Thermocoleostomius sinensis A174: one gene and its partner. The protein of the gene in region 1 interacts with the protein of each later gene in a pairwise test. Links are inferred from orthologs where the notes say so. Each region holds a gene or a part of one and is shown in the gene's direction. Other genes may lie near its edges. The genes, in order: tsaE and rlmB.

Region 1 (10,794 bases):
GATGTCTAAGCTATACATATCCCGATCCTCATCCTCCTCCTGCCTCGCGTAGCCCCAACCCCAGTACAACGCCCAATCCCACCCGTTGTGAAGATGGAATCTCTTGATCAATTTCCAGCGAAAGGGCTGAAACCGGATCAATTTGGCTAGCCGGCAAACTAAGCCGCTGTGAGAAAAATTCGTCTAATTGACCGATTGCCCCACCCGGCCCAGCCAGCAACAGTTGAGCCACTTCTGTATTGTCGCCCTGGTTGTGATAAAAATCGATCGATCGGCGCAGTTCATCGGATAATTCACCTAAAACCCGGAGCATGGCGGCGGTGCCAGGATTGGTTGTTCCCGGCTTTGGCGTCGTTGCGCTCATACTATCCATTGGCACAACGGGCACAGTCATCCCTTGTAGCAGTTCGGTATTGCGAGACGGCGGCAAATTCATGGCTCGACTGAGGGCACTTTGAATCTGATAGGTTCCGATTGGCACAGTGCGAGAAAATTGCGGCACTCCTTCTACCACGATCGAAATTTCAGTGCTCTCAAATTCAATATCTACGATCGCTGTGGCTTCCTGCGAGGTAAACTGCCGCAACTGTTGGCGAAGGGTGCGGATCAACGAAAAGCTGCTGATTTCTAGCACATCCAGCAATAGCCCTGCCTGACGAAATGTATCAAGGTAGGTATCAGTGACTTCTTTACGGGTTGCGACCAACAACACCTGAACCTTTTCAATGCCGTCTTCATCGAGAAAAAACCCCAGCTTTTGATAATCCACGTCGGCTTCTTCGCGAGGAAACGGCAAATATAGTCCTGCTTCTTGATTTAGCACCATTTCCCGCAGTTCACGATCGTCCAACTCAGCCGGAACGGAAATAATGCGTGTCACGGTATCCCGACTGCCGGGAATCGCCGTGGCGACATGTTTCACCTTCAACTTGGCTTCTATTAAGACTGACTGAATAATTTCAGCCATCGCAGCCGAGTCGGTAATTTGTCCTTCCTGAAAAACACCTTCCGGCACTTCAGCCGAAGCCAAATTAATCAACTGAAACCCTTGTCCTTTCCTTTTCAAACGGGCCACATTGACGCGATCGGGAGCCAATTCCACGCCAATTCCGTTTGGTTTTTTCGCAAATAGATTTTTAAGACCACTAGCCACAGTTTTTGTCCGTTGATTCGGAAGTAGAAAAGAAGCTTATCTATGTGAGGTAGAGGCAAAAGTTACGAAAAGCCAAGATCGACACAAATAAGCTCACCCATGAGTCTTCTGCTATTGATAATAGCTAATCCACCCATTCTTGAACCGATCGTCTTTGTTTGAGCAGAGACACCAATATTCTCGAAACCCTATCCTAAAACGCTAAATATCGCGCCTCCTTTTCTTTTCTATAGAAAAGAACCTTTAAAGAATTGGAACATCACCCAATTTCAAACGTGCGTGTATTTGTGCTCAATTTCTCCACTGTTTTGATTCCATCTTGAGATTGAATCACCATACAGCAACTTCTTCAAAAGGATAGTCAGACAAGCACAACGCCAAAATAAGTGTGCTCAAGAGAAATTCTAGGCAAAATAAAGGCAAATGCTTGAGCGAAAATACGCAAATCACACTCATATAACTTAACACAAGAGCTGGAAAACTACTACAGGTAGAGTGATACGGCAAAATACTACTCAATCTGTAGAGGTGCTATGATTGCAGGTGAATTAGTTTAAACACAGTAACTTTCTGTTTACTTCTCCATCATCATCGAGTTTGAGCAGTCTTCCGAGTAGACTTTTAGTTGCTCAACTTGTCACGCTTCGTCAAGCGTTGGTGACGTACCAATGTCAGGATTGCTGATGGATTGTGCTCAGATTGTTTAAGTTATTTGCGCTATGTTTCATTCTGCGTTCGCGGACGACAAATACCGAAAACAGACGTGTAGCCATGCAAAAATGTTGTTCCTTCTACCGGACCAATTTCGCCGTTACAGAAGAAGCCGCTGAGGGGAACCGAAATGAATTGATTGAATAGTTGCGAATCAAAATCTGGCTCATTGTATAAGCCTTCACCACGTCCCAAGCAAGAAAACATCAGCGCACCCACCGGCGAAGTTGATAAGGACTGACTCTGATAGCGTTGCAACAGAGTTGTGAGATCGGCTTCAGAGGCCTTGGCATCCCGCAAGTGAAATTGAATGCGCTGCCCCGGTCGCACTCGATCGCCAATGGCAATGGCTCCAGTTTTGGGATCGACCCCCAGCAAATTGCGAATCAGAAAATCTCCCTGTTCCAGATGCTGTTTAAAAGCGCTTTGGGCAACCCCCACAAAGAGCGCTCGTTGCGCTAGCAGTCGATCGTCTTCGCTGAGGGTTTGAAATAAGTTTTGCAAAACTTCGAGCGGTGTTTGGGGCAGTCCACAGGAAGACCCATCCTCATTGGACTGTTCCTCTAGCTGCGTCAAAATATTGCGTTCTCCTTCCACCACACGATAGGTATGCCCAATCGGCCGACACCCTTGAGCCACGATCGTCTCTAGCACAATATTGCCACTGAGGGCCACACCCACTACCCCATCACGCCGTTGTTGATAGTCGCAAAATAAACAGCCGTAGCGAGAGGCAGAATCCACGCTTGCGAGTCCACCAATTTTGGTAGATCCTGGATAGGCATAATCTAATCCTTGCAGCACTTCATTAAGTCCCGACGCGGTGGGATCGCCCAACAAAATAAATTGTGGATTGTCTTGTGGTAAAACCCCAATGCGATCGATCCACGCATCGGGTGGCCCATCCAAATCTGGTAGGCGATCGGTAGACAGATGAAACGTCTGCACCGTAACGTCTGGTAGATATGCCAATGTTAGCCCCAGGGCAGCCGTATCTTCTACCTCGCGTACATGCCCAGCCGAATTCACACCAATCACCCCGCCACCACTACAGCCAATCAAGGCAGGCACCGACAACCGCTGTTGCAGTAGGGGCATTAATCGCGAAAACTCACTGGCAAAAGCCGACGAGATAAACACAAGTCCGAGATCGGGTGGAGCTTGAAGCAACTGCTGTGCTTGAGTTGCAACTTCCTCAACAGCAGCTTCCAACGAGGGGCGGGTTGAGAGCGCACTGGCCCACTTCATAGCATTCATCATGAATCTACCAAGCCAAGGTTATCTGGCGACTTCTTTTATCCGGCAACGTAATGGGCAATGAAATATTGGCAACGATATTTCAAAGGCTTTCCATAAAAATAATCAATCATAGTCTTATTATCCCTTGTTTGGCTACAGCCACAGCGGATACTGAATACCGAACTATGGCTTTCCGGTGTTCAGTAACAACGCTCACAGGCAGTTACCCGTATCTAACTTTATGATGAAAAAGAGTGCCCCGAAAGCAATCGAGTGCTATGTCTGGGATATGTTGCCTGCTTTTGGCAGTGGCTAGCTTGGTTAGCGATCGCTCTAACCGTATATACTCATAGGTTAGAGGGTTGCCGATTAAGACCACCCAGAAGGATGACTTACGGAGGCTTCTCGTTGGGTTACTCTTACAATTAGTAAAGTTCTGTACTTTAGCAGAGTCGATAAAAACAGGAAGTCCATGAGCAATATTCAAGATCAAATCGAGAAAGAGCGTACCGAAGCCCGTGAAGTTTGCGGCGTCAAAGGCGCAGAATCTGCAGAATGTGCAGCTGCTTGGGATGCTGTTGAAGAACTGCAAGCAGAGGCATCTCACCAAAAGCAAAAGGCCCAGCCAGAGAAAAACTCTTTTCAACAGTACTGTGATGCCAACCCCGATGCTGATGAATGCCGGGTATACGACAACTAGCCTTCACTGCTCTGGCGATGTTTCTTGGTCCGCAGCACCAGCACGCTGACTTCATGGAAATGAATTCGATCGATTCATGGATTCAGGCAGGTTAAGCTGATGTAATTAATGCTACGGTAAAGTCACGTGGGGTATCCGTTCGGGTGCCCCCTTGTTGATCAACGGGGCTGGGACTGAAGCAATCAGCAACCTCGATGCCAACGGGTGATGCCAATGAGCGGTGCTGTGGAAATCATTTGGCACACGTTCAAGTTGCTAACCTTGATAGTAGATAGGGGCAGAAATGGAGTATGGTGCTACAGCAATGGCAGGTGAGACTGACTGATACGGCTGCTACCCATCAGTTAGGCATCCGCTTGGGGCAGTGGCTCAGTCCTGGTCAGGTGCTCTTGCTTCAAGGTGACCTTGGTAGCGGCAAAACCACCCTGGTGCAGGGAATAGGCACAGGATTGGGAATCCAAGATCCGATCGTCAGCCCAACATTCATCTTGCTCAATGAATACTTGGAAGGACGGATTCCACTCTATCATGTTGATCTGTATCGCCTTAGCCCTCCAGAAGTTGAAGCACTTCAGCTTGAAAGGTATTGGGACGGGGTTGAAGTGATACCAGGGATTATGGCGATCGAATGGCCAGAAAGGTTATCGTATAAGCCTTCTAGCTATTTGCATATTCACCTGTCTTATATAAACAACGGTCAACGACAAGCAACGATCGAATCAGTGGGAACCGATTCTCCTGCATTGAATCAGCTAATATCCAGCATTGACACTACTAATTAAACTACTAATTAAACATTCAGTTAAACATTAGATCGGGCATCAGATCGGGTTAGCTTTCGACAATGCATTAAGCTCCTTCACCCAGCATGGCAGGTACATCGATCTCTTTGATGCAGGTGGCCCGCGATAGGGAAAGCACACAATCAATGATACGGAGCAGATCGCTGAGAGGAATCGCCTCACCCCCTAACAAGTGATCGGCAGCCAGATCCGCTAGAACCTCCGGTGTGCCGACATTGCCGGGATTGATCACTGTTACTCCAATCTGCTGCGATCGCAACTCTTCCCGCAAGGAATGCACCACCCCCCGCAACCCAAACTTCGAGGCAGTATTGGCTACTTCTCGGCCAGAGAAATTATCTCGCCCTGATAGGGAACCCATGAAGACAATTTTAGGATTGTCTGATCGCCGCAACGCAGGCAGCAATGCTTTTACTAAGCGAATAGGAGCCACTAGGTTGACGACAAGAACTCGCACAATATCTGCATCGGAACAGGCTTCAAAGCGGTATTGGCTCGTGAAGGCATGGGTTTCCCACGTGCCGCCCATATATAGCAACGCATCGAGGGGCGCTTGTCCGATCGCGCTTGCCACTGTTTCCACCCCAGCCAAGTCTGCCAAATCTGCCTGAATCCATTCCCCAATGGGTGATTTAGTGCGAGATACCGACAGTAAGCGATCGGTCTGGGGGGCTAGATGTTCTGCGACAGCAAGTCCAATGCCACGGCTGGCTCCAGCAACAAGAATGGTTTTGAATGACATGACAGTTCTCTCAATTTACTAAGATTGGGTTAGCCGAAGACCGAACTTCGTTACGCCTGGAAAATCACTATTGAATTGTTCGCTGAAGTACGCCGCATGGAAGGTTTGATAGGGCTTAAACCCGATCGCCTCATAGGTACGACGTGCTACCTCGTTGCCGTTGATGATCATGATTCCGGCATGAGAGTGCTGCTGCGATCGGCCTTCCTCCAATAAGGCTTTGAGTAATACCTTGCCTAGACCACGCCCTCGAGCCTCTGGCAACACAGCCACATTTTCAATAATCCAGGGGGCTTGTGGCGTCAGGAAAAACGGTCGGAGATCCCCGCCCCACAGTTGTAGATAGCGATCGCGAAAGGTCGTTGTTATCTCCTCAGACCAATTCAACTCTTGGGCAACCTTGTTAAGACTAGACAGACGAAATGGACAGTAATCCTCTAAGTTGGGAATGTAGCCTGCGGCAGCAGCCACAGGGTTTCCCTGCTCTTCTAGGACTACGAAATCTGTTACGCCACCCCAATTCGATGCATCGGCTCTCAGCACTGCTTCAATAAATTGCATAGCTCTTATTCCAGTGCCTTGAAGCAAGTCTTCCCAAAAGCAACGATTCAGTGGCGGCAGGGAGACCTCATAGTCAATTCGGGCTAAGAATGGGATATCTGCGGTTGTGGCTTTGCGAGTCTTTAGGACGGCATCCATCACAGTCTCCTCGAAGAGAGTGTTTATAAAAGATACAATCTGTATGCATCTAAAATACAGGGGTTCAATTCTATTCGTCAAGATACAGACTGTATGAATGTTTATGCAAATGTTAGAAATGTTAGTGATATGCTCGATACGTACAAATAAGCTATGCCTGCCAAATTAACCAAGGCGGAGCAAACCCTGCGTACCCGCCGTGCCATTCTTGATCGGGCCCGTCATTTGTTTGCAACAAATGGGTATACGGCCACCGGAACCGAGGAAATCATCAGCGAATTGGGGATTACTCGAGGAGCGTTGTATCACCAATTCCACGACAAGCTGGGCGTGTTCAAAGCCGTAGTGTCTGAAGCCTATGATGAGATAGCCACCTACATCAGCAGCAAGGTACAGTCACTGGATGATCCGTGGGATCAGTTAGTGATTGGCTGTCAAGCGTTCTTGGAAGTTGCTCACCAAGAGGAATTACGACGACTAGTGTTCATCGAAGCTCCAGCCGTGTTAGCAGCAGATACCTTAGTTGAGTTTGATCAGCATGGCTTTGGTCTATTGCATGAGGCAATTCAAACAGTCGTTGCGCAAGGAAAGCTGAACACAATCGATGCAGAGGGGTTTGCCCATTTAGTGAATGGTGCGCTGAATGAATTGGCGGCATGGATAGCGCAATCCAATGATCCCGATCGGTTAAAGACGGCTCAACAGTTAGTTGAAACCCTATTAATTCGGCATCAGAATAGTCCTGAGAACAGTGCTTGACGTGGCTGAATAACGCGATGATGTTGAGAGGATGTCTAGATATGATCTAGAGGATATTTAAGCATTCTACGCTAGCTTTCCCCCATGGCGGCAACCAGAAGCTCCCGTTCTCTTTTCTCGGAAAAAAGTTGGAACTAGGGCAAACCCTCCGGTTAAGCTCTAGGGTATCAGACACATACGATCGCCCAAAGTTCACCCCCATGAACCAAACAGTCATTATCATTGGCAGCGGCATCGGTGGTTTAAGCTGTGCTGCCTTGTTAGCCCGTTATGGCTTTAACGTCACCGTTTGCGAAAGCCACTCGATCGCTGGAGGAGCCGCCCATGCCTTCGAGCGCCAGGGGTTTATCTTTGATTCTGGCCCATCTCTCTATTCTGGGTTGTCCTATCGCCCTTCACCCAATCCCCTACGGCACGTGTTAGACGCGATCGGGGTTGATGTAAATTGGGTCACGTACGACACCTGGGGCTGTTTTTTGCCAGAAGGAGACTTTGAAACCTCTGTAGGAGCCGATCAGTTTTGCCAAGTATTGTCTCAACTACGCGGTTCCACAGCAGTCTCCGAATGGCGTTACCTTCAACAGGTGATGGAACCGTTGGCCAACGCCGCCGTTGCTATGCCTCCAGCCGCCGTGCGGTTTGATTGGGGAGCCGCTTTGACGATCGCCCCGTTTGCGTGGTCATTAGCGAGCCACGCTCCCAATATTTTGAAACTGACTGGACCCTTTAGTCGGATCATGGACGGCATCATCCATGATCCGTTTTTGCGCAACTGGCTGGATCTGTTGAGTTTTCTGTTGTCGGGGTTACCTGCCAACGGTACAAGTGCGGCTGAAATGGCGTTTATGTTTGCCGACTGGTATCGCCCCGGTGTCAAGCTCGATTATCCGATCGGCGGCAGTGGAGCGTTGGTGAATGCGTTGGTGCAAGGCTTGGAAAAACACGGCGGCAGAGTGTTGCTGAATGCGCATGTTGAGCAGATTGTAGTCGAGGACGATCGGGCGGTAGGGGTGCGGTTGCGCACGGGGCAAACGCTGCGAGGGCGAGCGATTATTTCTAACGCTTCGGTGTGGGATACGCTGAAGCTATTGCCAGAGGGGGCTGTGCCTAAACAGTTCGTGGAAACGCGACAAGCCACACCTGAATGCGACAGTTTTATGCATTTACATCTCGGCATTGATGCGACTGGACTATCCCCGGAGCTAGCGTGCCACCATATTATTGTTAACGATTGGAGCCAGGGCGTTACGGCTCCTCAAAATGTGGTGCTGATTTCAATTCCCTCGTTGCTTGATCCCGCTCTTGCACCTCCCGGCAAACACACCATTCATGTCTATACTCCTGGCAATGAACCCTATGATCTGTGGCAGGGGATGGATCGTCATCGTGAAGCGTATACCCAACAGAAACATGCCCGATCGCAGGTGATGTGGCAAGCGCTGGAACGAGTGATCCCTGATATTCGATCGCGCTGTGAAGTTTCACTGGTGGGAACGCCTTTGACCCATGAACGCTACTTGCGTCGCCATCGGGGATCATATGGCCCGGCCATTCGCGCTGGTGAAGGAATGTTTCCTGTCCCCACTACTCCCTTAGCAGGGTTACTATGCTGCGGGGATTCAACGTTCCCTGGTATTGGATTGCCAGCGGTAGCCGCTAGCGGCATGATTGCAGCGAATACGCTGGCTCCGGTTTCCAAACATTTGGACATGCTGAACGCGCTCGGCTATCGGTGATGTTTGCGGGGCGATCCACTGACTGAAATTGCTAGCCCCTTGCTTCAACAATTTTCGATCAAGTGGGGGCAATCTCGATCGAAATGCTATCGTGACAAGAGGCCCTGATTATCCTAGAATGAAAACCCTGTGTCTACCTGCGCTCAAAGGGGCGTGGTTTTGTACTGCTGTCTAAACTTCCTGTTTCTCCTATGACTATTGATCCTATCCAAGCCTATCTCCGCTCCATCGGCAGAACGTCTCTACTCACTCCTGCCGAAGAACTGGAACTTGCGAAAGCGGTGCAAGCCATGTTGCCGTTGCTAACTCTGGAGTCGCCTACAGCCGAAGAATTAGCAATCATTCGTCGGGGCAAACGCGCCAAAGATCGCATGATCCAAGCCAATTTACGATTAGTGGTGACGATCGCCAAAAAGTATCAAAACCGAGGACTTGACCTGCTAGATCTCATTCAAGAAGGCAGTCTTGGATTGGAACGAGCGGTTGAAAAATTTGATCCGACTAAAGGTTATAAGTTTTCCACCTATGCGTACTGGTGGATTCGTCAAGGTGTAACACGAGCACTGCAAACGGATGCCCGCACAATTCGTCTTCCAGTTCACATTCAAGAAAAGCTGAGTAAAATTAAGACCACCACCAAAGCCTTAGCCGCACAAACAGGACGAAAACCGACAGCCGACGAGCTAGCGGCTGCTCTGGATATTACCCTGGAAGAACTGCGCAGCCTATTAGCCCAACAACGTCGCTGTGCCTCGCTAGATGCGTTTGTAGGACAAGAACAGGAAACGCGATTGGGGGATCTGATTCCCGATGAACAACAGCAATACCAAATGGAAACGATGGCGCTGCAAGATCAGTGTCAGCAGTACTTAGCGTGCTTAACAGATAAAGAGCGTCAACTAATTTCACTACGCTTTGGACTAAAAGATGGCAAACGCCATAGCTTAGCCGAAGTCGGTGAGGTGTTTGGCTTCTCTAGAGAACGGGCCCGCCAAATCGAGGTGAAGGCTATGCGCAAACTACGGCAAACGGCTAATGCGTCTGCTTATGCTTGATAGCGTGCTTTGAGCAGCATTCCTGAAGGAGGAAGTCGATCGAAAGGTAGAACAGATAGTAAGGCAATCTTCTACTTTCGGAAAATGCTGGGTGTCCCGTGTAGTTACTATCATCGACTATATAGTAAAGCTCTATCAACACTGCCCTCTGGTTCTGCTAGAGGGCTTATACCTTTTAAAGGGCCAAGACCGATTAATTGAGAAAAGGTTTCTGCTCTCACCCCACATTTCGTTTCCTGAGCAGTAAAGATGAGTAGTAAAGAAACGTTGAAACCCACTCGATCGTTTCGACTTCCCTTTGCCCCTCTCTGGAAGAAGTTGGAGGATGAGCAGTCAAAGATAAGCACTCAAAACAAAGCGTTAATCAATAGCAAATTTTTGAGGAATTGCCCACCGGCCAGCGACCTACAATGTTTAAGATTCGCCCCAAATTCAAGGGTAAACATCAAGGACGTGTTAGAAATCAGAGATATAGCCGATGTAGTAGTTTTTAGCATTCATAGCAAGATATAGGGCCTGTAGATATGAACCAACTGACACTGGAATGGCTAGAGGCAGGTCAGGTTAGAACCCATACAATTCAAGCTCAACAAGCAACGAAGCAACCAGGAAGTTTTCGCATTGGTCGTGATCCAAGCCAGTGTGATTTAGTCATTCAACATCCGACGGTTTCGAAACTGCATGTCGAAATCTTTTTTGCGCCTCAACAGCCTGGGTTCTTTTTGCGCAATCTGCGCGAACCAAATCCACCGTTGGTCGATCAAAAGCGGGTGATTCAAGGAATTGCTCAACTACATCAAGGTAGCCAAATTCGGTTGGGGGAACTGGATATAACGGTGCAGTCAGTTGAAGTGGCAGTGGTATTGCCAGCAACCGTGGTGGCTGTTCCCCAACCGCGATCGCCCCAACCTGTTCATGCCCATCGATCGCCCCAACCGCAACCCGACCCAGCACCTCAACCGGTCGTCAATCTCTCCTATGGGCTGCAATGTCCCAAGTGTCACCACGTATCCACCTATGACCGGTTGCAAGTAGGTTGTGCCTGGTGTGGAACATCTTTAGCTGCCGCTCCTAGTGTGCTACTAGCTCCGGGTAGTTAAGTGGCTCAACTCCCATCATTTTTTCTATTCACCACGCGCTTAACCGAAGGGATCGCATTATGCAGATTCAATTGACCTGGGAAGATCCGGCTACCGG
Region 2 (10,735 bases), 2.6 Mb from region 1 along the record:
CGGCACCAATTCAGATGGCTTTAACACAGCACAATTGCCTGCCGCTAAAGCAGCCACCAGAGGCGCAAGCACAAGCTGAAATGGATAATTCCAAGGAGCAATGATCAGCACTACTCCTAACGGTTCGGGTCGCACCGTCGCTTTCGCGGGTTGCAGAGTAGAAGGAACCGCAACTGATCGTGGTTTTGCCCACGATCGCAAATGCTTGACCGCATAATCAATTTCTTCGGTTACGAGTCGAATTTCAGCAAAGTAGCTCTCAAACGCGGGTTTATTGAGGTCTGTCTTTAGCGCTGCTAGAATGGCATCTTCCTGATCGGCAATCGTTTGTCGCAGTCGCTTTAACTGGTCAATGCGAAACTTTAACTCTTGAGTTTGACCAGTGCGAAAGAAAGCTCGCTGCTGTTGAACGAGGTTGCTGACCGGCTCGGCAGTTATGTTACCCATGCTACTGATTAAAAACTATCAACCTGATTAACAGCAATCCTATCTTTCTGCAAGCGATCGTCTGGGGATTTTCAGACGACATTGTTTTAATCAAAGTAAAAGGTTCGGTTATTTTGAAATTCTCATCGGTTTCCCCTTGCGGCATCCCCACTCCTCCTCGCTACAATGGATATCAAGTTCTGCTGCGACGTTGGTGACTGCCAATAATGTTTTATGATCTATGCCTTATGAACAAGGGGAGCGAGTTACTTCAGTGGCAGTAGACCGGGCATGTACCCGGAAACTTAAAGCTGAGGTCAAGATCCCCACCTGGAGTATTCCAGGTCAAAAACTGAGGTAAGACGGCGTTGCGGGGGGCTTTTAAAGCGTTTGATTCGTGCTAAAGGGCTTCTTGTCCTTGCTAAGACAGGTAGAATTTGTGTCAGGCTGATGCTTCAATCGCGACAACAGCGGGGCGGCAGCTAACAGGGTTTGAGTATAGGGATGCTGTGGATGGGAAAAAATTTGCCCTGTCTCCCCTATTTCCACAATTTTGCCTGCATTCATGACCGCAATGCGATCGCACAAAAATCGAGCAACCCATAGATCGTGAGTAATGAACAAATAGGTCAGGTCAAATTCTTGCTTCAATTCCAGCATTAAATTGAGCACTTGAGCTTGTACACTGGCATCGAGCATACTGACTGGTTCATCACAAACTAGCAGTTTGGGACGGGTAATTAGAGCGCGGGCGATCGCCACTCGCTGTTGTTGCCCACCTGATAACTCATTCGGGTAGCGGGAGTAAAAGGCCTCGGCTGGCACCAACCCAACCCGCTCTAGCATAGCTTGGGCTTGGGACTGGGCTGTAGCGGCATCGGCCAAACCATGAATCAGCAACGGATCAGCAATACTATCGCCTACCATCATCAATGGATTTAGACACGCATGAGGGTCTTGAAACACCATCTGCATCTGGCGTCGCTGTTGCCGCAATGCTTGCCGCGAGAAGGTTGTTAGATCGTGTCCTAAAAATTCTACCCTTCCAGCCGTGGGTCGGATCAATTGCAAAATTGTGCGTGATAACGTGCTCTTGCCGCAGCCCGATTCCCCCACCAGTCCCAAGATTTCTCCAGGATAAAGTTCCAGCGAGACGCCATCTACCGCCTTGATGGTTTTATCTTGATCTGACGTTAGCCACCGCGCTACAAAATTTTGCTCTAGGGTATAGTGCTGCTGCAAATTTTCAGTGCGGAGGAGGGGTGAAGAGTCATCTGAGTTTCGCCCATTCCCTACTCCCCGCTCCCCAATTTCTGCTTTCTGTTTTCCTGCCTGAAGATGTAATGCAGCCTGTAAAAGGGACTGCGTATACTCGTGCTGTGGGTGCACCAATACGGCTTGGGCGGCTCCGGTTTCTACTACTTTGCCTTGATACATGACAGCAATGCGATCGCAGTACTCACCGACCATGGCCAAATCATGGGAAATTAAAATTAGCGCCATCTGTCGCTCTTGGCACAACCGAGTCAGTTCTTGCAGAATTTGAGCCGAAACCGTGACATCCAAACTAGTAGTCGGTTCATCGGCAACGATCAGTTTGGGATTGAGCAATAATGCTAGGGCGATCGCCACTCGTTGCCGCATTCCACCACTAAACTCATGGGGATATTGAGACCACCGACTCGCAGGAATTTTCACTGCTTCTAATGTGGCAATGGCTCGATCTTTGGCTTGTCGCCGAGACAAGTTGGGCTGATGCGCTCGCAAGGTTTCCAAACAGTGCTCTCCGATCGTCATCACCGGATCTAGGCGGGTCATCGGGTCTTGAAAGACCAGCGCTACGGCTTCTCCCCGAAAGCAACGTAATTCTTTAGGCGAAAAGTCAAACACCGATCGTCCTTCAAACAATACTCGCCCTTCAATCCGGGTAGAGGGAGGCAACAATCGCATGGCTGCCCGCCCCAAGGTCGATTTGCCACAGCCGGATTCTCCTACAATCCCTAGCCTTTCGCCCGCCTGTAGGGCGATCGACACCTCATCGACCGCCCACTCAATGGCGTCCTTAGCAGTCCGCTGCGGTGGATAGGCAACCCGCAAGTTCTCAAGTTGAAACAGAGCGTCAGTCGTCATAGGCAGAGAGGCTAGAGGCTAAAGGATGAAGGATCAAATTCAAACTCCTGGTACAAAGCCGTTAAGCTAATCCTGTTCTAACAGTCCTTCCGTAGCGATTACAAAAGGAAAGCATATTCAAGAACAGTTAACTGTTAGGACTCTAGAGGCAGACCCAGCCAGTCTTTGAGATGCGATCGGAGCGCTTGGCTAAATGTAGGACGGCGCTCAAACTGAAGGCTACGAGTTGGTTTACGGGTTTCATCCAACATCCAGCCATAGTCACTACTCAACCGCAGTTTATCCTGCCAATCGGAAATGGACACAATCCATCGCGAGGACTCTTCTTCATATCCGCACACATAAAAGACATAATTAAACGTATTTTGCTTACCAGGAGCCACCGTCGAAGGTTGCCCAAATTTTTCCTGAAGAATCGAGCGAGTGCGATCGACCACCTCAACACCATTGAACTCTTCCAGCGTTTTTACCGCCAATGTTAGAGCAAAATAAAACTCTTCTACCGACACAAACTCTAACTGCATAATCTCCGCAATCCCTGCTGCAACCAAGAGTGTATCACCCAGAAGCATGAAGAGTGAGCGATGAGACACGAAAAAGCTAAAGGAGAAAACAAGGAGAAAACAATGTCTGACAAACTTTTCCCAAATTTGGGATAACTAAAAATATCTTCCCGACTCCTAACATCCAACCCTGTATCCCCGCTGCCCAATGACCTACCGCCTGCGCGTTGCTGATCTTCCTGCTGCTGAACGACCCCGTGAGCGCTTGATGACTTACGGAGCAAAGAGTTTGTCTACGGCTGAGCTAATTGCCATTTTGCTAGGAACGGGGCAAGGTCCAGGCAAACTCTCGGCCGTGGGACTAGGGCAGCATATTTTGCAAAAATTAGGAGAACATCAGCGCGATTCGCTGGCGGTGTTGCGCGATGTGAGCGTCCAAGAATTAATGCAGATTCCTGGGGTGGGTGTAGCGAAGTCCACCACAATCGTTGCGGCGATCGAACTAGGTAAGCGGGTGCTTTATTCCCGTCCGCCCGATCGAACGGTGATTGATGATCCCAGTGTAGCCGCTGCCATCCTCAGTGGTGATCTAATGTGGCAAGCCCAAGAACGCTTTGCTGTGCTGTTGCTCGATGTTAAGCATCGACTGGTAGGAACTCAAATTATTAGCGTTGGGACGGCGACCGAAACTTTAGCCCATCCTCGGGATATTTTTCGAGAAGTGATTCGTCAAGGAGCCGTCCGAGTCATTGTGGCACATAACCACCCCTCAGGGAATGTAGAGCCAAGCCCAGAGGATATCGCCTTAACTCGTCAGCTTTTAGCGGGAGCACAGATCTTGAATATTCCGTTGTTGGATCACCTCATTCTAGGAGATGGTCATTATCGCAGCCTGCGTCAATCTACCACTCTTTGGCAGGAATTTCCTCAAGGTGATTAACATAATTAGGGAAATTCTACATGGGCAAACCCCGCCAATGCGAACAAGCGACAGGTTTATAGCGGAAGAGGGAACATGAGTGGTTGCATCCTGTGCTATCCTGACCTATACTTGAACCTCGGATTTAATAATTTTGTCCATTTGTATAAGATGCTATAGGAGGGTTCTATTCCTGAAACGCTTACCCTAACTCTTAGTTTGAAAGGCAATCGTGAAGTCAGAGACAATTGCCAGCTATTTCGTCTTGCAGGTTTGTTAGATGCGTATTCGGAACAGGCCTTCCTCAAGGCGTTAGAAAAGTTTTCTGAAGAAAATCCTAAAAACATTATTCTTGATCTATCGCAAATTGACTTCATTGACAGTTCTGGTATTGGAGCGTTGGTCAAGCTTGCTAAAAAAGTTCAGAATAATGGGGGCACCTTTCAAACCGTTACTAATCCCAGAGTAACTCAGACGGTTAAGCTGGTTCGTCTGGAACAGTTTCTCTCTCTTCAACCCACCGTCGAAGACGCTTTAGCAAAACTGAAGCAAAGTTCGTGAACTTCATTAAGTCAGTTCTTTTTTCAAGGGCTGACTTCCACATGTCGCCTCGAGTTAAGCCAAGATAGTAAATGTGCTAACGTAGTGAGGTCATTGCAGGTGGAATCTGAAAGGATGAATTCAGATAGAATAACGGCTCAGCGATCGTCTGGGTCGCTTTTTTCTGTAGAATCTGCTGAATTCGCCTCGTTTTTGCCTCCTACAGCCGTAGCACTCGAGCAGCTTTCTCCAGCGGCACTAGCTTATCTAGGAGATGCCGTCTATGAACTTTATGTTCGATCGCACTATCTCATACCGCCCAAACGGTTGCAAGACTATCATGCCCAGGTGGTGAGACAGGTGCGAGCGGAGGGACAGGCACTTCAGTTGCGTCTGCTACAACCCTATTTAACGAGCGCAGAACAGGAAATTCTTCGGCGGGGAAGAAATGCAGCTAGCCATAAATCAAAACGAGGCGATCCCAAAACGTATCAGCAGGCAACCAGTTTAGAAACCCTCATTGGTTATCTTTATTTGACTAATCCACAGCGATTGTTTCAGCTTTTAGCTCATCTGGAGTTTGTGCCGGGTGCGGCCGATCGAGCCAGCGACGATCTTAAAGAGACTGCTTCAAGTTCAGAGAGTTATTAGCACAATCGATTAGCACCATTGATTCAGTATCTAGCTATCCCTCTAGACGAGCATCACTCGGCTTCACAACCTGATTTTACGAAGATTTCCACATCAGTAAAGGACTGCAACTTAGACATGGCTGCCAAGCATCATTCCTCTGGCTCATCCGATCGCCCTCATCGTCAGGGTGATTCAAACCAAGCTGCTAAAAAACCGTTTAAGCGAGCGGGGAAATCAACTCCAAAACTCAAATTTCGATCGGCTGATAGCAACCCAGAGGCTGCAAATAACCGTCGGCAACGCCCCGATAGTCGAACTGAAAAGAGAACTTTAAAGCCCATTGATTCTTCCAAAATTAAACGAGCCGACACATCGGAGCCAATGCCCGCGTCAGGCTCTCGATCGTCCCATCGTTTCCGTGCTCATTCTGCCGATCCCAGTCGCTCTAGGAAGTCACCCGTTGCCCCTGATACTGAATCTGAGAGCGATTTGATTTATGGTCGTCACAGTGTTCAAGCGGCTTTAGAAGGCAAACGAAATCTGAATCGCGTTTGGATCATTTCTAGGTTACGCTACGATCCCCGCTTTCATTCACTTTTATCGGCTGCTAAAGCCCATGGGACGGTGGTTGATGAAGTGGAACCTCGACGGCTTGATCAACTGACTCAGGGGGCAAACCACCAGGGAATTGTTGCTCAGGTTGCTCCATATGAATATGCTGAACTTGGGGATCTAATTGAGCAAGCGAAGGCTGCCACCGAGCATCCAGTGCTTATAGCCGTTGACGGAATAACTGACCCACAGAATTTGGGTGCAATTATCCGCACTGCCGAAGCAATTGGCGCTCAGGGATTGGTGATCCCGCAGCGACGAGCGGTTGGAATCACATCGACCGTTGTTAAAGTGGCTGCCGGAGCTTTAGAAACTTTTCCAGTGGCGAGGGTTGTCAACCTGGCGCGAGCACTGGAAGAATTGAAAAGCGCTGGTTTTTGGATCTATGGTACTGCTGTAAACGCCAGTCAACCGGTGGACACGGTTCGATTTGATCAACCACTTGTTCTGGTCATTGGTGCAGAAGGAGAAGGGTTGAGTTTGTTGACACAACGCTGCTGTGATGTTTTAGTCTCTATTCCGCTATCGGGTAACACTCCTAGCTTGAATGCATCCGTGGCAGCCGGAATGGTGCTCTATGAAGTATATCGGCAACGGCGATCGCAAACGTTTTACCTGGATGATATGTCAAGAGGTACTTTTCAAAACCCAGCGCAACACAGTATAAACAAATTGTAAAAAAGCGCAATTTTGCATAGGTCTCTGTCACAATTTCCGAGAAGCCGCTTTGTGCCTGTAATCTTCCAGAGAACTGGTAGGAGCTTATGAAAGAACTTTGGATCACTATTCTTGAATCCCTTGGGTTGGCCTGGTGGGTTGAGGTTGTCACAGAATCGCCCAAATGTACCTATTATTTCGGGCCCTTTGCCACCGCCAAGGATGCCAAAGCCGCTCAATTTGGGTATGTTGAAGACTTAGAACTAGAAGGTGCAAAGGGGATCAAAGTCGAAATTAAACGCTGTAAGCCAACCCGATTAACAATTGTTGAAGAGGAAGAAGATGAGTCTAACCCATTTGGGGGAATCTCGCCGATTCTTAGTGGACAACTTTAGGATTGCTCTCTAACCATCGATCGATATCACGCAATACTGTTTCTGTGATCTCCCATGGGAACAAGTGGGCTACGTTGTTGTAGCAATAGGCTTCACCATTGGGCAGGGCCTTGGCTGTTTCCAGACTGGATTGAGCGGTAATATGACGATCGTCGGCTCCGGCAAGGACAAGGGCAGGACAGCGCAAGTCCGTTAGGGCCGCTAGGCGATCGTAGCCTGCTTGTAGGCTTCTCTGTAGAGCTTGGTTAGCGAATGGGGAAGTTTGAAGGTAGGCGGTAATAGCCTCATCGGCAATGTGCTGATAGGCGTTTGCAGTATGTTGTTGAATTAGGTATCGAAACAGCGATCGTTTGCCAAAGGTATCGATATTCCAATCCCAACCGGGCTTGAGTTTATTGAGAATTGAGGCGATCCCCGTGTAAAGATTATCTTCCCATGTAACCGGCGGATGGTTACTGCGGGGACGGGCTGCGGTAGCCACCAAAATTAGTCCGCTGACGCGATCGGGTTGCCTCAGCGCCAGTTCCATAGCCAAAATTCCCCCCAATGACCATCCCAATACTAAACAGCGATCGAGGTGCAGGCGATCGAGCAGAGCTTCTAGATCGATCAAATGATCGACCATATCAAATGGACGATCGGTGCGGCTTTGCCCATATCCACGTAAATCGGGGGCAATTGTCTGAAAGCGCTGCGATAGGTGATTAGTGAATACCGACATACAGCGTCCTGATCCTGGATGTCCGTGAAGACACACGATTGGGTACCCAGTTCCTTTGGTTTCAAAAGCCAGTTGGACAGCAGCCATCATGGAGATCTTTCAAAAAACAAAACAACATAAAACAAAACAACTAAGAGTTGCCACTATAGCGAATCTAGTGGTTCATCTGCTTTGGTATCCCGTAGAGGAGCAGACTACAATCGTCACCGCTCTGGATGTCATGGTTGTGTTTAGACGACCCAAGGGCGATCGAAGCTGAAACTCGTGCCGCTCGATTGGCCGATCGCTTACGATTGTTGGAAGTTGATCCAACTGACTGATCTACAAACTGATCTACAAGAATAGCCCTGTGGGTTAGGTATCCCATACTAAAATGCAATAGTTCTGCTTGTAAGGGCGTTTGACGCCCCCTATGGCATGTAGACTGAACCAACATCTTCTGTTTGTTCCACTATGTCGTTCAGTTGGGTTAAATCGCTACTAGTTAATTGAGGTTATTGCATGGCATCCATTCGCGAGTTGCACAATCAACTCATCAGCAAAGAACGGTCTGCGGTTGAAATTGCACAAGAAACGCTCGATCGGATTCAATTACTCGAACCTAAGCTTCATAGTTTTCTGTGCGTGACAGCCGATCGAGCACTGGAGCAGGCCCAACAAGTGGATGCCAAAATTGCTGCTGGTGATGACATCGGTTTGTTGGCCGGGATTCCGATTGGTATTAAAGATAATTTATGTACTAAGGGGATTCCGACGACTTGCGCTTCTAAAATCTTGGAAAATTTTGTGCCGCCCTATGAATCCACTGTCACTGCTCGACTGGCTACCGCCGGAGCCGTGATGGTTGGCAAAACCAATATGGACGAATTTGCCATGGGCAGTTCCACCGAATCTTCTGCGTTTCAGCTAACGGCTAACCCGTGGGATCTAGAACGTGTACCGGGTGGGTCTTCTGGTGGTTCAGCCGCTGCGGTGGCTGCCGCAGAATGTACAGTAGCATTGGGATCAGATACGGGGGGTTCAATTCGACAGCCTGCTTCGTTTTGTGGCGTTGTGGGGCTAAAGCCGACTTATGGACTAGTTTCTCGTTATGGATTAGTGGCGTTTGCCTCATCACTGGATCAAATTGGGCCGTTTGGGCGATCGGTGGAAGATGCCGCCATTTTGTTGAAGGCGATCGCCGGACATGATCCCAACGATGCCACTAGCTTGAACGTCAAGATTCCTAACTATGTCAGCAGCCTCACGCCCAATCTAATGAAACAACGCAAATTTCGCATCGGCATTATTAAGGAGGCATTTGGTGAAGGGTTAGATCCAGTGGTGGGGAAAACCGTGATGGACGCTGTAGATGAGTTACAAAGGCTTGGGGCTGAAATCACCGAAATCTCTTGCCCTCAGTTCCGTTATGGGCTGCCCGCTTATTACATCATTGCTCCTTCCGAAGCGTCGGCCAACTTGGCGCGGTACGACGGCGTCAAGTACGGCTTCCGCAGTGACGAAACTCACAACTTGATGGAGATGTACACGAAAACTCGCGCTCAGGGGTTTGGTGCGGAGGTGAAACGCCGGATCATGGTTGGAACCTATACCCTCTCTGCCGGGTACTACGACGCCTATTACCTCAAAGCGCAGAAAGTGCGGACGTTGATTAAGCAAAACTTCGAGCAGGCATTCTCTCAAGTAGATGTGCTAGTCTGCCCCACTTCACCGATCACGGCCTTTAAGGCAGGAGAAAAAACCAATGATCCCCTTAGTATGTACCTAACCGACTTACTGTCGATCCCGATCAATCTGGCTGGCTTGCCAGGATTGAGCTTGCCCTGTGGATTTGATGAAGCGGGACTGCCGATCGGACTGCAAATGATTAGCAATGTGCTGCAAGAAGAAACCCTGCTGCAAGCAGCTTATGCCTACGAGCAAGCAACCCCGTGGCACGAACGATCGCCGCAGCTAGAAGACACGCCGCCATCCACTCAAACCACTCAGAGCAAAAAAACCAAGAAAAGCTCCGTTAAACGCAAGAAAGCATAAACAATCGCCGTGTTGCGTTCCTCTATCACTGGTATGTCGTTGATTCTCAAACTATCGCTACTGTTCGGTGGGCTACTGTCTACTGTTTACCTCGCCATCTGTGGCGTGCTGTATCTGCGGCAAACACGCATGATCTTTTTTCCGTCGCCCTATGTGGAGGTAACACCGGCCGGACTAGGGCTGGACTATGAAGAACTGTGGCTTCCCGTTGCAGCCGATACCGTAAATCTTACATCTTCATCTTCTCCATCTTCCTCACCGTCCCCATCTCTCCAACATCTACATGGTTGGTGGATTCCGGCGATCGCCCCCGAAACTGGAGTCTTGTTGTACCTGCACGGCAACGGCTTCAACATTGGAGCAAACCTGTCTCATGCAGCCCGGTTTCATCAGCTTGGCTTCTCGGTACTGCTGATGGATTACCGGGGCTATGGTCGCAGCGAAGGTGAGTTTCCCCACGAAGCTCAGGTTTACGAAGATGCCGAAACCATGTGGCACTACTTAGTGGAAACGCGGCAAATCTCACCCGATCGCATTATCGTTTATGGACATTCCCTAGGCGGTGCCATTGCGATTGATCTCGCAGCACGGCATCCGCAATTAGCAGGCTTGATCGTGGATGGCTCTTTCACGTCGATGCGTCACATGGTTGCCCTCTCACCGATGTTGCGGTTTTTTCCAATTGACTGGTTACTCACCCAACAGTTCAATTCCCTAGAAAAGATTAGGATGCTCCAAATACCTATTCTGTTCATTCATGGCACCGCCGATGCAAAAGTACCTGCCAGCATGAGCCAGACTCTCCATGAAGCAGCCCCACAGTCCCAGCTTTACTTAGTGCCGGATGCCGGACATAACGACGTGGCAGAGCGGGCCGGAACAACTTATCTAGAAACCGTCCAGCAATTTGCCCAGCAGGCGATTCGATCGGACACGGGTATTGGTCACAGAACTGGACGCTAACGCAAAGGGCAGCACCTTGGAAATTATCCGAAAACCAGCGTGAGTTGAGCCAGTGTTTCCACAAAGTCTGCTGTCTTTCAATCAAGCAATCAAGGTTTTCGGATAGAACTCCCATGCCAACATCATCGATTCAAATTGACGGATGTTGGCGCTTCCTGAGACGTGGTTTGTCCAGCGGGTTGCCAATAAACCGTGTTTATAG

Evidence for each region.
Region 2: the proteins of tsaE (region 1) and rlmB interact in binary tests that used the Escherichia coli proteins (3 or more experiments, as listed by UniProt). The link is inferred for Thermocoleostomius sinensis A174 from one-to-one orthologs.

The regions. Positions count from the first base shown.
Region 1 is NZ_CP113797.1:2,209,591-2,220,384, forward strand. What follows is about bases 2,861-5,839. They hold tsaE (tRNA (adenosine(37)-N6)-threonylcarbamoyltransferase complex ATPase subunit type 1 TsaE), read left to right. Parts: upstream 2,861-4,093; coding sequence 4,094-4,585; downstream 4,586-5,839. Other genes in these bases: OXH18_RS09595 (FIST signal transduction protein), read right to left, coding at 2,861-3,124; OXH18_RS09600 (Calvin cycle protein CP12), read left to right, coding at 3,576-3,803; OXH18_RS09610 (SDR family NAD(P)-dependent oxidoreductase), read right to left, coding at 4,653-5,348; OXH18_RS09615 (GNAT family N-acetyltransferase), read right to left, coding at 5,367-5,839. Outside these bases: OXH18_RS09585 (PilN domain-containing protein), read right to left, coding at 1-18; type IV pilus assembly protein PilM, read right to left, coding at 29-1,153; more of OXH18_RS09595, read right to left, coding at 1,871-2,860; more of OXH18_RS09615, read right to left, coding at 5,840-6,047; OXH18_RS09620 (TetR/AcrR family transcriptional regulator), read left to right, coding at 6,201-6,806; OXH18_RS09625 (phytoene desaturase family protein), read left to right, coding at 7,007-8,542; OXH18_RS09630 (sigma-70 family RNA polymerase sigma factor), read left to right, coding at 8,734-9,597; OXH18_RS09635 (FHA domain-containing protein), read left to right, coding at 10,122-10,697; OXH18_RS09640 (FHA domain-containing protein), read left to right, coding at 10,757-10,794. UniProt on the Escherichia coli protein: Required for the formation of a threonylcarbamoyl group on adenosine at position 37 (t(6)A37) in tRNAs that read codons beginning with adenine.
Region 2 is NZ_CP113797.1:4,782,150-4,792,884, forward strand. What follows is about bases 4,444-7,363. They hold rlmB (23S rRNA (guanosine(2251)-2'-O)-methyltransferase RlmB), read left to right. Parts: upstream 4,444-5,286; coding sequence 5,287-6,441; downstream 6,442-7,363. Other genes in these bases: OXH18_RS20610 (STAS domain-containing protein), read left to right, coding at 4,444-4,539; OXH18_RS20615 (Mini-ribonuclease 3), read left to right, coding at 4,654-5,169; OXH18_RS20625 (DUF1816 domain-containing protein), read left to right, coding at 6,528-6,815; OXH18_RS20630 (alpha/beta fold hydrolase), read right to left, coding at 6,799-7,363. In the rest of the region: OXH18_RS20585 (aldehyde dehydrogenase), read right to left, coding at 1-447; OXH18_RS20595 (dipeptide ABC transporter ATP-binding protein), read right to left, coding at 808-2,556; OXH18_RS20600 (hypothetical protein), read right to left, coding at 2,691-3,080; RadC family protein, read left to right, coding at 3,268-3,999; more of OXH18_RS20610, read left to right, coding at 4,168-4,443; more of OXH18_RS20630, read right to left, coding at 7,364-7,623; Asp-tRNA(Asn)/Glu-tRNA(Gln) amidotransferase subunit GatA, read left to right, coding at 8,038-9,570; OXH18_RS20640 (alpha/beta hydrolase), read left to right, coding at 9,580-10,533; OXH18_RS20645 (hypothetical protein), read right to left, coding at 10,656-10,735. UniProt on the Escherichia coli protein: Specifically methylates the ribose of guanosine 2251 in 23S rRNA.